3 regions of the Rhizobium sp. WSM1328 genome follow, and region 2 is predicted to be linked to each of the others. Evidence: predicted binding sites of a transcription regulator. Region 2 holds the regulator's gene; each other region holds the start of a gene.

Region 1 (4,648 bases), on a different replicon from region 2:
CCTGCGCCATCGACACGGGCAGCCTCCATGAGTTCGTCGGGAACAGTCAGAAAGAACTGACGAAACAGGAAGGTTGCCGTTGCCGATGCGATCAGCGGAATGATGAGGCCGCCGTAATTATTCAGCATTCCGAGATCGGCGACGACTTTGTAGGTCGGCACGATGCGCACCTCGACCGGCAGCATCAGCGTGATGAAGATCATCCAAAATGCCAAGGTCCGGAACGGAAACCGGAAATAGACGATAGCAAAGGCCGAAAGGATCGAAATAGCGATCTTCCCGACGGCGACGCCAACCGCCATGATCAGCGAGTTGATCATCATGGGCCCGATCGGCGGCGCCCCCGAGCTTGTCATTCCAGATGATAGCATCGTCGAATAGTTCTCGATGATGTGGCTTCCCGGCGTCAGCGGCACGACACCTGACAAGAAGTCGTTTGGACCGTGGCTCGATGCGATGAAAGCCACGTAGACGGGAAATACGACGATCGTGACGCCGATGATGAGGACAAGATGCGCCAGGAAATTTAGGAAGGGGCGATTTTCAACCATCCTCGGGATTCCTCAATATTGCACGCGGCGTTCGATGAAGCGGAATTGGACGGCGGTCAGAGCGATGACGATCACCATGAGAATGACCGACTGCGCCGCCGACGAGCCCAAATTCAGTCCGATGAAGCCGTCGAAATAGACCTTGTAGACAAGGATCTCGGTTGCACGCGCCGGTCCGCCCTGGGTGGTCGCATGAATGATCCCGAAGGTATCGAACATCGCGTAGACGATATTGATGACGATCAGATAGAAGGTTGTCGGTGAGATCAGCGGGAACACGATCGTCCAGAAACGCTTCACAGGACCGGCTCCGTCGATCGCCCCGGCTTCCTGAAGCGAACGCGGGACCGACTGCAGCGCAGCCAAGAAGAATAAGAAATTATAGGAAATCTGCTTCCAAGTCGCCGCGATGACGATCAGGATCATGGCGTCGTCAGGATTGATCAGATGGTTCCAGTTGATCCCCATCGCCCGCAACATATAGGCGACGATGCCGATCGAGGGATTGAACATGAACCACCAAAGAATGCCGGCGATCGCGGGAGCGACGGCATAGGGCCAGATCAGCAAGGTCGAATAAATGCGAGAGGTGCGCAACACGCGCATCGCCGCTGCAGCCAGGAGCAGCGCGATCGCCGTCGATAGGACCGTCACGAGAATGGCGAAGATGAGCGTGTGGCCGAAGGCGTTGATGTAGATCGGATCGGCAAAGAGCCGGCGGTAGTTTTCGAACCAGACGAAACTCGTTTTGAAGCCGAAGGCATCCTGGCGCAGGAAAGATTGCCAGAATGCCGTCGCCGCGGGCCAGAGGAAGAATACCACGGTCACGAAAATTTGGGGTGCGATGAGCAGGTAAGGCAAAAGCTTGTTGGGAAATACGGTCCGTTTGGTTTGCATGGGCCCTCACACTGACGGATGGGAAACGGGGGCCGGTCTCTCACCAGCCCCCGTCGCGGAGCCCATTAGTTGGCGGACTGGAAATCGCGAAGCTGTTCGTTGCCTCGTGCGACCACGGAATCAACCGCTTCCTTCGCCGTCTTCTTCCCGCCCAGCAATGCTGCAAACTCATCGTCGATGATGCCACGCACCTGGACGTAGTTGCCGAACCGGATACCCTTGGAATTATCGGTGGGTGTCACCCGCGTCAGCTGCTTGATGCCGATATCTGCTCCAGGATTCTTCTCGTAATAGCCCTGATCCTGGCCCAGCTTATAGGCAGCCTCGGTTATCGGCAGGTAGCCGGAGAACTGATGCCAATCGGCTTGCACTTCCGGCTTCTGCAGGTAGGTGAAGAACTTCGCGACACCCTTGTATTCCTCTTCTGGGCGACCTTTCAGCGTCCAGAGCGTGGCGCCGCCAATAATCGAGTTGAGCGGCTGCGTAATGACGTCGTCATAGTAGGGAAGCGGCGCAAACCCGACCTTGAAAGCCTTTGCGTTATTGATAACGCCTGCCCGGCCGGCCGACGAGTTCATGTACATCGCGCATTCCTGCGAATAGAACATTGGAGGAGCATTATCGCCGCCGCCAGGCCCGCCGAATTTGAAGAGCCCCTCGTCCTGCCACTTCTTCAAGTTGCCCCAATGGCGGATCGTGAGATCGTTGTTGAAGGTGAACTCCGCATCCAAGCCGCCAAAGCCGTTGGCCTTGGTGGAGTAGGGCTTGTCGTGCAAAGCATTAAGGTTTTCAGTCTGGATCCAGGAGATCCAGGCGCTGGTAAAGCCACACTTCGCAGCGCCGGACTTCATGATCGTCCGCGAAAAGGCTTCAACGTCCGCCCATGTTTTCGGCGGTGTTTCCGGATCAAGCCCCGCCCTTTTGAAGACATCCTTGTTGTAATACATGATCGGCGTCGAGGAATTGAACGGCAACGACAGAACGTTGCCGCTGGTGTCTGAGTAATAGCCGACGACCGGAGCAATGAATTTGCTCTGGTCCCAGGCCTCCCCTTGGTCCTTCATCAACTGGTAGACGGGATAGATCGCGCCCTGTGCTGCCATCATCGTGCCGGTGCCGACTTCATAGACCTGCACGATTGCCGGCTGCTGGTTGGCGCGGAACGCAGCAATGGCGCCCGTCAGCGTCTCGTCATAGGTGCCTTTGAATACCGGGACGATCTCATAGTCAGATTGAGATGCGTTGAACCCCTTGGCGATCTGTTCAAGCTTCGCGCCATTCTCGCCGCCCATTGCGTGCCACCACTGGATCTTCGTGGCCGCCATTGCCGGAACGGATAAGGATAGGCTGGTCAATCCTGCGGACAGGAAAAAAGCGATCTTGTTCATCCTCACTCCCACTTGTTGTCGGTCCATAGCCTCCCGCTACGAACGTGAGCTCGATGGTAACAGGCTAGTTTCATTTTGCAAAGATAGAATGTTCATATGAACATTTGATGACACCAACTCGCTCAGCGATCGTAAAGACCGTTGCCGGAAGGAGTGGCCGATCGATGATAAGCGCTGCGGCAGCCTTTGATGGCTCGCATGATCCGGTGGAAGTCCCATGACATCGGTCGCTAACGGCTTTTCACGACCAACGGCGTGCTCTATGACAGCTTTGTGACAGTCGATGGAGCGCAGATGCTGAACTGGTTTCGAAAACTCATGCCGCGGGAAGATCGCTTCTTCGATCTTTTCGCTCAACACGCAAAGACTGTCGTCGGTGCGGCCGAAGCGCTCGACGAACTTTTGAGCGGCACAGACATTGAAGGGCATTGTGCACGGATTGTCGCCTTGGAGAATGAAGCCGACGAGATCACCCGCGAAGTACTGCTTGCCGTGCGTCGCAGTTTTGTCACGCCGTTCGACCGTGGCGACATCAAGGATCTGATCCAGTCGATGGATGATGCGATCGACATGATGCAGAAAACGGTGAAGACCATTCGGCTATTCGAGCAGAAAAGCTTCGATCCTCTGATGCAGGAAATGGGAAAGACCATTGTCCAGGCAGCACATTTGATAGCCGAAGCCCTTCCTCTTCTCGATCGGATCAGCACGAATGCTCCTCGTCTGGCGGCGCTGGCAGAAGAAGTAACGCGCGTCGAAGGCCGGTCCGACGAGTTGCATGAGCAGGGCTTGAAGGATCTTTTCCGTCGCCACGGCGCGTCAAATGCAATGGCTTACCTCATCGGCAGCGAGATCTATGGCGAGCTTGAGAAGGTCGTCGACCGTTTCGAGGATGTCGCCAATGAGATCAGTGGCATCGTCATCGAGAACGTTTGATGGAAGCCACCCTTGCCCTTCCGCTTCTTGCCGCTCTCGTGGCTGTCGCACTCTTCTTTGATTTCCTGAACGGCCTGCACGATGCAGCCAATTCCATCGCCACAATCGTGTCGACGCGCGTACTGCGTCCGCAATATGCTGTGCTTTGGGCGGCCTTTTTCAACTTCATAGCCTTCCTGTTCTTCGGCTTGCACGTCGCGGAAACGCTCGGAACCGGCATCATCGATCCGGCCATCGTGACTCCGCAAGTCATTTTCGCGGCGTTGATGGGCGCCATTGTCTGGAATATTGTCACCTGGGTCTTTGGTATCCCGTCGAGTTCATCCCATGCACTGGTCGGCGGTCTGGTGGGTGCTGGCCTGATGAAGACGGGATTCAGTTCGATCGTCTGGACCGGTTTGTTGAAGACGGCCGGCGCCATCGTGATGTCGCCGGCGATCGGATTTTTCCTTGCGCTTCTGCTCATTCTGATCGTGTCGTGGATTTTCGTGCGACAGACACCTTTCGCCGTCGATCGGACATTCCGGGTCTTCCAGTTTGTGTCTGCCTCACTCTACTCCCTCGGTCATGGGGGCAACGACGCTCAGAAGACGATGGGCATCATCGCCGTGTTGCTATATTCGCAAGGCTACCTGACGGGTGGTTTCCATGTGCCGCTCTGGGTCGTTCTCTCATGCCAAAGCGCAATGGCACTCGGTACCCTTTTCGGCGGCTGGCGGATCGTCCATACGATGGGATCGAAGATCACCCGTCTCAACCCAATGCAGGGATTTTGTGCCGAAACAGGCGGTGCATTGACACTGTTTGGCGCAACCTGGCTGGGCATCCCGGTCTCGACCACCCATACGATCACCGGCGCCATCATCGGCGTGGGCG
Region 2 (4,648 bases):
GGCGCCTTGGGGCCGAAACCTTCGAGATATTTTTCCTGGCCACCGGCGGCGATCGTCGCCAGCGTCCGTCCGTGGAAGGCGCCTTCGAAGGTGATGATATGGAAGCGCTCGGGATGGCCCTTGGAAAACTGGTAGCGGCGCGCCGTCTTGATCGCGCATTCGAGCGCCTCGGCGCCCGAATTGGTGAAGAACACCTTGTCGGCGAAGGTAGCGTCCGTCAGCCGTTTTGCCAGACGCTCCTGGCCGGGGATCTCATAGATGTTCGACAGGTGCCAGACCTTGTCTGCCTGCTCCTTCAGTGCGCCGACCACATGCGGATTGCTGTGGCCGACGGAGGTGACGGCGACGCCGGCGCCGAAATCGAGATATCGCTCGCCAGTTTCGGTGATCAGCCATACGCCCTCGCCTCGCTCGAACCGCAGCGGGGCACGAGAATAGGTGTCATAAAGCGGCGCGGCTTCAGCCATGGCGCGATCTCCATCAAAGTTGCCGGGCAATGACTCCGGCTAAGGAAACCAGGCCCGAAAAATCAAAAATGCCGCCTTGCGGCGGCGAGTGGCACTATTTCCTTTTCGCGCTGCAATGTCAACAAAACGGCGCCCTTAGCGTATGCAGCACAGGTGTACAGCGGCATTTTCAGTCTTCAACAGGCATTATTGCAGAAATGCCACGCAGGGACAGCAAGTTGGGGAAAACTACGAATTCGATTCATCCGGATTCATGCGACTCTTGTCACGGAGTCAGGCTCACACTAGGTTAAAGATCAATTACTAGACTGCATGCGGCGGAACTAGTCACCAAAATTGATCAAGCGTTTCTTGTTTCGGAGCTCCCGGGACAACGGTGAGGGATTCTGCCATCACCAACGCAAAAGGTGGAGACAGGGCATGAACTGGACAGACGAGCGGGTCGAGAAACTCAAGAAGCTTTGGGCCGAAGGACTGAGCGCGAGCCAGATCGCGGCACAACTTGGCGGTGTCAGCCGAAACGCGGTCATCGGTAAAGTGCACCGGCTGTGCCTTCCCGGCCGTGCCAAGGCCGGCGGCACCAACACCGCGGCGCGAACGCCGAAGCGCAATACATCGGCGCCGCGCGCGCCGAACTTCGCCTCTCGCATCACCACCCGCACCGTCACCCGCCAGCAGGGCGCGACGATGCTGAAGGAAGAGATCGAGATCGAAACGATCGAGGAAATGGAATACGTGCCGAGAGGCAATGTGGTGGTGCCGATTTCCCGCCGCCTCGGCCTGACGGAACTGACCGAACGCACCTGCAAGTGGCCGGTCGGCGATCCGCTGAAGGATGACTTCCATTTCTGCGGCTGCGAGTCCCCCGACAATTCGCCCTATTGCGGTTATCACCAGAAGCTTGCCTACCAGCCGGTGAATGAACGCCGCCGGGCAGCGGCGCGGGCCAGCTGAACGGGCTGACCATCGTTAGAATGCAGAAAACGGGCCGAGTGGCCCGTTTTTTTATGCGCGGATGGAAGCTCAGGTTTCCCTCCGTCATGCTCGGCCTTGTGCCGAGCATCTGATCACCTCAACTACTTGAGGGAAAAAACTTTATTTTCAAATACTTCATTTGGCGTGCGCAGATCCTCGGCACAAGGCCGAGGATGACGTCGCGGGTTTTGCCAGGGCTCAGCAGGCTCAGATGAAAGCCCTCAGGCTTCCATCGAATAACCGGCGCCGCGGACGGTGCGGATGACGTCCTGCATGTTGGAGAAATTCAGCGCCTTGCGCAGGCGGCCGACATGGACGTCGACGGTGCGCTCGTCGACATAGATATCGTGGCCCCAGACACCATCCAACAGCTGTGAGCGGGAGAAGACCCGGCCCGGCGACGACATCAGGAATTCCAGCAGGCGGAATTCGGTGGGGCCGAGGCGGACTTCGCGGGTCTTGCGATGGACGCGATGGGTCTCACGGTCGAGCTCGATGTCACCGCATTTCAGCACCGTCGACAGCACCTCGGGACGGGCGCGACGCAGCATCGCCTTGACGCGGGCAACGAGTTCGGGGGTCGAAAAGGGCTTGACGACATAATCGTCGGCGCCCGTCGACAATCCGCGGACACGCTCGCTCTCTTCGCCGCGCGCCGTCAGCATGATGATCGGCAGACGCTCGGTCTCCGGCCGCATGCGCAGGCGCCGGCAGAGCTCGATGCCGGAGACGCCGGGCAGCATCCAATCAAGGATGAGAAGATCGGGCGTGCGCTCCTGAAGCCGCATTTCGGCTTCGTCGCCACGAAGGATGGTATCGACCTCGAAGCCTTCCGCTTCGAGATTGTAGCGAAGAAGCACGCTGAGGGCTTCCTCGTCTTCAACAACTGCAACTCTCGGGATCATGCGTGTCGGTCTCCTCGCGCATAATCCTTAAACCAGGGTGATTTAAGCAATGCATCCTGCGCAAATTTAAAAATTGGCTGCGACCTCTTTGCGCGCCCGGACGGGCGCGCACGCAAGCGGCGGGGTGTGGGCAGTTATTCGGTGACCGCGCCGACGGTGTTGGCGCTGTCGTCCTTCGGCCGATCGCCTTCCGGCTGCGCGCCTGTCGTCATGTAATAGATCGTCTCGGCGATGTTGGTGGCGTGGTCGCCGATGCGCTCGATGTTCTTGGCGCAGAAGAGAAGATGCGTGCAGCTGGTGATGTTGCGCGGATCTTCCATCATGTAGGTCAGGAGCTCGCGGAACAGCGAGGTGTACATCGCGTCGATCTCGTTGTCGCGTTCGCGGATCGCATTCGCCTTGTCGGCGGAACGATTGGTGTAGACGTCGAGCACTTCCTTGAGCTGGACGAGCGCCAGCTCGGACAGATGCTCGAGGCCGCGGGCGAGCTTGCGGGGAACGCCGGTGCTTTGGACGGCGATGACGCGCTTGGCAGTGTTCTTGCCGAGGTCGCCGACGCGTTCGAGATCGGCGGCGATGCGGATCGAACCCATGATTTCGCGCAGGTCCGCGGCCATCGGCTGGCGGCGGGCGATGGTGACGATCGCCTTGTCGCCGATTTCGCGTTCGGCGTGATCGAGGATCACATCGTCGGAGATGACCTTCTGCGCCAGCGCGGTATCGCCGTTGACGAGCGCCCGTACGGCTTCGGCGACCATCTGCTCGGCCAGGCCGCCCATTTCGGAAATCCGCCTGGACAGGAACTTCAGATCATCATCATAGGCAGAATAAATATGTGTCGATGCCATGGGGCTTTATCCTCGAATAACGGAAAGGCTTGGTGACGCCAAAATCAGCCGAAGCGACCCATGATATAGTCCTGGGTGCGCGGATCGTCGGGATTGGTGAACATCTTGTCGGTGTCGTTCTCCTCGACGAGATTGCCGAGGTGGAACATGGCGGTGCGCTGCGAAACACGCGCGGCCTGCTGCATGGAATGGGTGACGATGACGATCGTGTAGTTCTCGCGCAGCTCGTGGATCAGCTCCTCGACCTTGGCGGTGGCGATCGGGTCGAGCGCCGAGCAGGGCTCGTCCATCAGGATGACTTCCGGGCTGACGGCGACGGCACGGGCAATGCAGAGGCGCTGCTGCTGACCGCCCGACAGGCCGGTGCCGGATTCGTGCACGCGGTCCTTGACCTCGTTCCAGAGACCGGCGCGCTGCAGGCTGGTCTCGACGATCTGGTCGAGATCGGCCTTCGACTTGGCAAGGCCATGGATGCGCGGGCCATAGGAGACGTTTTCATAGATCGTCTTCGGGAACGGGTTCGGCTTCTGGAAGACCATGCCGACGCGGGCACGAAGTTCGACGACGTCGATATCGGGATCATAGATATCGTCGGTATCCAGCGTGATCTTGCCGGTGACGCGGCAGCCGTCGATCGTGTCGTTCATGCGGTTGAGGCTACGCAGGAAGGTCGACTTGCCGCAGCCGGACGGGCCGATCAGGGCGGTTACGGTGTTTTCGCGGATGTTCAGGTTCACATCGAATAGCGCGCGCTTTTCGCCGTAGTAAACCGAGACATCCTTTCCGATCATCTTATACGGGACGTTGCTCATCTTGTGATCCAGCGCCTTTTCAACTGCAGCTTCCGTCAACATGTTCATGATCTTGTAACTCCGTTTACCAGCGGCGCTCGAAGCGACGACGCAAGAGGATGGCGCCCATGTTCATGACGATCAGGAACAGGAGCAGGACGATGATGGCACCCGAAGTACGCTCAACGAAGGCACGTTCGGCCTCGTTGGCCCACATATAGACCTGTACGGGCAGAGCCGTCGAGGGATCGAGCGGTGTCGTCGGCGCGTTGGCGACGAAGGCGACCATGCCGATCAGAAGCAGCGGCGCGGTTTCGCCGAGCGCATGCGCCAGGCCGATGATCGTGCCGGTGAGGATGCCGGGCATGGCGAGCGGCAGAACATGGTGGAACACCATCTGCATCTTCGAAGCGCCGAGGCCGAGGGCCGCGGCGCGGATCGACGGCGGCACGGCGCGAAGGGCGGCGCGCGTCGCGATGATGATCGTCGGCAGGGTCATCAGCGTCAGCACCAGGCCGCCGACCAGCGAGGCCGAGCGCGGCAGGCCGATGAAGTTGATGAAGACGGAAAGACCGAGCAGACCGTAGACGATCGAGGGGACCGCAGCGAGGTTGTTGATGTTGACCTCGATCAGGTCCGTCAGCTTGTTCTTCGGTGCGAAC
Region 3 (4,648 bases), 620 kb from region 2:
TAATTGGTGCGCAGCGTCGCATCGACGATGTTGACGTAGCGGCGCAGGATACGGTCGTCGTCGAGGCTCGGCACGTTGGCAAGCTCGGCCTCGATCGCCTGGTGCAGTTCGGCAAGCTTCTTGACGCGGATCTTCTCCGAAAGCCTGGTGTCGAGCGTGTCATGGAAGAGACGAAAGATAGCGGCGGCGACACCGGGATATTTGTCGAGCGTCGTCGCGATATAATCCTGCGAATAGGCGATGCCGGCCTGGCGGAGATAACGCGCGTAGGCGCGCAGTACGTTCGTCTCGCGCGCCGAGAGCCCGGCCGAAAGGATCAGCCGGTTGAAGCTGTCATTGTCGATCGTGCCGGCGAAGGCGGCGACGAAGCCTTCCTCGAGGGCGGCGCCGTAACGCTGCAGATCGATCTCGCCGCCATTGCGGGCCTCGAGCTCCATATCGTGCAGCACGACGAGTTTCTTTTCTCCATCGGCGGCCGGCACCCCGATGTCGAAAGTGCGTTCACTGACGACATTGAAGCCGAGATTCTCGAGAAGCGGCACGCGGCGCGACAGCGCCAGCTGGCCGCCGGCGTGGAAGATCTTCAAGGAAAGGGTGCGGCCCTGTTCTTGCTGACGATGGTAGAACTGAATGCGAAGCGGCTCGCCGGCGGCGCAGGCCCCGATATCGGCGAGGTCAGCCACGGTTTCTTCCGGCGTGAAGGAATCCTGGAAGGCTTGGTCGACGGATATCTTCGGCGCCTTGGCGCCCGCCAGCGCCTCGAAACGGTCGTCCCAGCGGGCGGTGATTTCGCGGATCACCTGCTCGAGCTTTGCCTGCGGAATGCGTGGCGTCTTGCCGCCCGAGCGGCCGATGATGAAATGCACGCGCGCCACGCCGCCTTCCGGGAAAGCCGGATAATAGGCCGAGACACGGCCGTCGTAGACAGTCTTCAGATAGGTGCCGATCCGTTCGCGGACGATCGAGTCATACTCCTCGCGCGGCACGTAGATGATCACCGAGACGAAGCGGTCGAAATGGTCGATGCGCGGCAGGACGCGGACGCGCGGCCGATCGGCCAAGTCGTTGATCTGTTCGGCAAAACTTGCAAGCAGCGTAGTGTCGATCTGGAAAAGATCGTCGCGCGGATAGGATTCCAGCGTGTTGTCGAGCATGCGGCCGGAATGGCTCATCGGGTCGAAGCCGAAATGTTCCTTCACCTTCTCGATCTTGGAACGCAGCAGCGGGATTTCCGAGGCGAGCGAGGTATAGGCGGTCGAGGTGAAAAGGCCGACGATGCGCAGTTCGCCGGTGACGTTGCCCTCCGCGTCGAAGCGCTTGACGCCGACATAATCCATATAGGCCCGGCGATGGACGATCGATTTCACGTTCGCCTTGGTGACGATCAGGAAGTCCGGGCCGTCGAGGAAGGCAAGGATTTCAGGTGTCGTCGTCACGGCGTCCTTGCCGGTGCGCAGCACCAGTACATCGGGATTGGAAAGGATGCCGAGGCCAGCACCCTTGTCGCGTTCGACCCTGGCATCGGTCCCCTTGCCGGAATAGACGTATTCTCGCATGCCGAGGAACGTGAAATTCTCATCGCGCAGCCAGGTCAGGAAAGCGACGGCCTCGTCGCGATCGGCCTTCTTCCGGCTGGCGCCATTGGCCGCAAGCTCGGCGATCACGCCGTCGATCTTGGAAAGCATCGGCTTCCAGTCGGAAACCGACAGGCGGACCTGTTCGAGGACTTTTTCGATACGTTTCACGAGATCGGCGGCCTGGGCGGAATTGAGCGGCGCGACATGAAGCTGGATATGGCTGACGCGGTTGACCGGATCGCTTGGGTGATCGGCGGAATAGTGCGCCGGCGCCTTGCCCTTTTCCATGATCAGGATGGGATGCACGGCCATGAACAGGTCGCGATAGGTGCTCGTGACTTCGCCCATGACCGATTCAAACAGAAAAGGCATGTTCTGGTCGGTGACTGAAAGCACCGAAACCGCGATGCCACCGGGCGTTACATCGGCAATGGTGTCGATGCTGACGCGAGGCGCCTTGCCGTTCCAGGCGTCGAGTTCCTTTGCCGAATGCACGGCGGAGAGTGCCAGCATTTCCGGCGTGTAGAGCTCGAGATCGTCATTGCTTGCCCGGCCGAAGAGAATTTCCGGATCGAGATGCGCCTCACCCGTCGCTTTGGCGATCTTGCGCGCGCTTTCGACCTGCTTTTCCCGTTTCGGATTGTTTCTGGCAGCCATGGATCGCCTCCCTCAATGTCTGATTTTTCGCAAGCTAGCAGAAGATTCCTCGAAAAAATCTCTAAAAGAGCGGTCCGAAGAGATGTTTTGGTGATTTTTGATGCTTGAAACGAGAGATTTTTAGAGATTTTCCGCTCTCGTCGCCATTCGAAAGGGAAGCCCGTCTGTGGTTCTTTTCGTTCTGCCGCACATTTCCATGCTCGCATGAAGAATGGTTGACAGCGTGGCGTCAAAAAGATCATCAACGGCGATCGTCATTCGGATATCGAGTATCATGTCGGAAAATGCAGCGGGCGCAGTCATCGTCATTTCCAGCCATGTTGTGCGTGGCTCGGTCGGAAACCGGGCAGCCGTCTTTGCTTTGGAGACGCTCGGTCATCCGGTCTGGGCCATGCCGACCATCGTGCTTCCCTGGCATCCCGGCCACGGCCGCTCGACGCGACTGACTTTTGCGGAAGCGGATTTCGACGCGGCGATCGACGACCTGATCCGCGCACCCTGGATCGGCGAAGTCAAGGCGGTGCTTTCGGGCTATTTCGGCAATGCTGCCCAGGCGCGCTCCGTCGCCCGGCTGATCGGTGCGCTCCGGCAAAACAATCCCGAGCTGCTGTATGTCTGCGATCCCGTCATGGGCGATCTCGGCGGCCTTTATGTGCCGGAAGCGACTGCAGAGGCCATTCGCGATCATCTTATTCCGCTTGCCTCGCTCGCGACGCCGAACCGGTACGAGCTCGCATGGCTTTCGGGGGCGGCGCTGGAAGACAACAGCACGATCATGGAGGCGGCGCTCGCGCTCGGACCATCGCGCATGCTCGTCACTTCAGCCGTTCCGATGATGGCAGGCGGTACCGGCAATCTTTATCTTTCCGGTCGCCACGCGCTTCTTGCCGAGCACCGTGTCGTCGAAAACCCGCCGAATGGTCTAGGCGACCTACTTGCCGCCGTCTTCCTGTCGCGCCTGCTTTCCGGGCTCGAGGACGAAAAGGCGCTGCAACTTGCCACGGCCAGCGTCTTCGAGGTGCTTGCGCGGGCCGTCAAGCGCGGCAGCAACGAGTTGATGCTGGCGAGCGATGCTTCCAGCCTTTCGACGCCGATGGCCATGGTGCAGATGCGCCGGCTCGTGCACCCGGCGCAGCGACGGAAAAAGTGACCCATCTGCCAATATGTTCATTTTGCGGTGCAGCAGTTGATCTTGTCGTCCGCGCGCGCTAATCCAGAAGCATGCAGCGTTTTCCAAACCCTCTTCTGGACGGCTATCGCAACTTCATGAACGGGCGCTATTCCGACGCCCGCGACAGGTATCGGCAGCTTGCCGAAAATGGTCAAAGTCCCCATACGCTTGTCATTGCCTGTTCGGATTCTCGCGCGGCACCGGAGCTGATCTTCGATGCCGGCCCGGGCGAGCTCTTCGTCATTCGCAACGTTGCCAACATGGTCCCGCCCTACGAGCCGGATGGCCATTTTCATTCGACGTCGGCCGCACTCGAATTTGCCGTGCAGGTGCTGAAGGTCTCGGATATCGTCGTGATGGGTCACGGCCGCTGCGGCGGCATCCGTTCAGCGCTCGATCCGAATGCCGAGCCATTGTCGCCCGGCGATTTCATCGGCCGCTGGATGTCGCTGGTCAAACCTGCCGCCGAGCAGATCCAGAGCAACGACGTGATGACGGCCGCCGAGCGGCAGACGGCGCTGGAGCGTGTCTCCATCCGCAATTCGATCAACAATCTCAGAAGCTTTCCCGACATCAAGGCGCTCGAGGAAGCGGGAAACCTGCATCTCCACGGCGCCTGGTTCGACATTTCGACTGGTGAACTCTGGGTCATGGACGCCGAGACACGCGACTTCATTCGTCCCGAAATCTAGGGACATGCCGGTTTATCAGTTTTTTAAGGATTGTTGTTAAGCTCGCCGTCAATTGGTCGCGCACGACCGACGTTTTGATCACCGTGGCGATTGGCGATGAAGTTCGAAACCATTAAAAAGGTTATCCTGGCCGCCATCATGCTGCCCTTCGTCTTCATGCTCATTGAAGGCGTCGTCGTCATACGTTCTTCGGTCAATCATTACTGGAACCTCGAAAAGGACCGGCAGTTCGCCGATGTGCTTGCCCGTGGCGGGTCGATCGCCGCCACGGAGATTCTGACTGAAATTGGCGCCACCCGCCGCTACCTCGCAGATCCCAGCGACATGACTGCTATCGACATGCAGCAAAGCCGGGTGACGCTCGATCGCGAACGCCGCGCTTTTTATGCCAGCCTGCCCTCCCGCGAGGCGCTCGACGAGGGGCTCGTCGGCGAATTATCGATTCTCAGCCTTGCCTACAGCCGTATCGTCGCGGCGCGCAGCGCCGTCGACCAGGGCCGTTATGCCGGCAGCGATCCCGGTTCCATTTACTGGTATGCGGCTCTCAAGCA

The links. The regulator PhoB, encoded in region 2, activates phosphate uptake and scavenging genes when phosphate is short. The targets are predictions, from matches to a motif close to TGTCATNNANCTGTCAT.
Region 1: the regulator PhoB is predicted to act here: its motif matches at 3,099-3,115, upstream of ugpB (sn-glycerol-3-phosphate ABC transporter substrate-binding protein UgpB).
Region 3: the regulator PhoB is predicted to act here: its motif matches at 2,439-2,455, upstream of AC2444_RS21425 (NAD-glutamate dehydrogenase).

The regions. Positions count from the first base shown of each region.
Region 1 covers NZ_JBYGKO010000002.1:9,710-14,357, reverse strand. Annotated here, with positions in the region: gene ugpE (sn-glycerol-3-phosphate ABC transporter permease UgpE) at 1-551, opposite strand, end outside; gene ugpA (sn-glycerol-3-phosphate ABC transporter permease UgpA) at 564-1,448, opposite strand; gene ugpB (sn-glycerol-3-phosphate ABC transporter substrate-binding protein UgpB) at 1,514-2,836, opposite strand; gene AC2444_RS23565 (DUF47 family protein) at 3,131-3,772, shown strand; gene AC2444_RS23560 (inorganic phosphate transporter) at 3,772-4,648, shown strand, end outside.
Region 2 covers NZ_CM172788.1:179,952-184,599, reverse strand. Annotated here, with positions in the region: gene AC2444_RS00935 (aspartate aminotransferase family protein) at 1-467, opposite strand, end outside; gene AC2444_RS00930 (GcrA family cell cycle regulator) at 888-1,421, shown strand; gene phoB (phosphate regulon transcriptional regulator PhoB) at 1,664-2,347, opposite strand; gene phoU (phosphate signaling complex protein PhoU) at 2,482-3,195, opposite strand; gene pstB (phosphate ABC transporter ATP-binding protein PstB) at 3,240-4,055, opposite strand; gene pstA (phosphate ABC transporter permease PstA) at 4,072-4,648, opposite strand, start outside.
Region 3 covers NZ_CM172788.1:4,317,836-4,322,483, reverse strand. Annotated here, with positions in the region: gene AC2444_RS21425 (NAD-glutamate dehydrogenase) at 1-2,234, opposite strand, end outside; gene pdxY (pyridoxal kinase PdxY) at 2,509-3,384, shown strand; gene AC2444_RS21415 (carbonic anhydrase) at 3,456-4,097, shown strand; gene AC2444_RS21410 (GGDEF domain-containing protein) at 4,194-4,648, shown strand, end outside.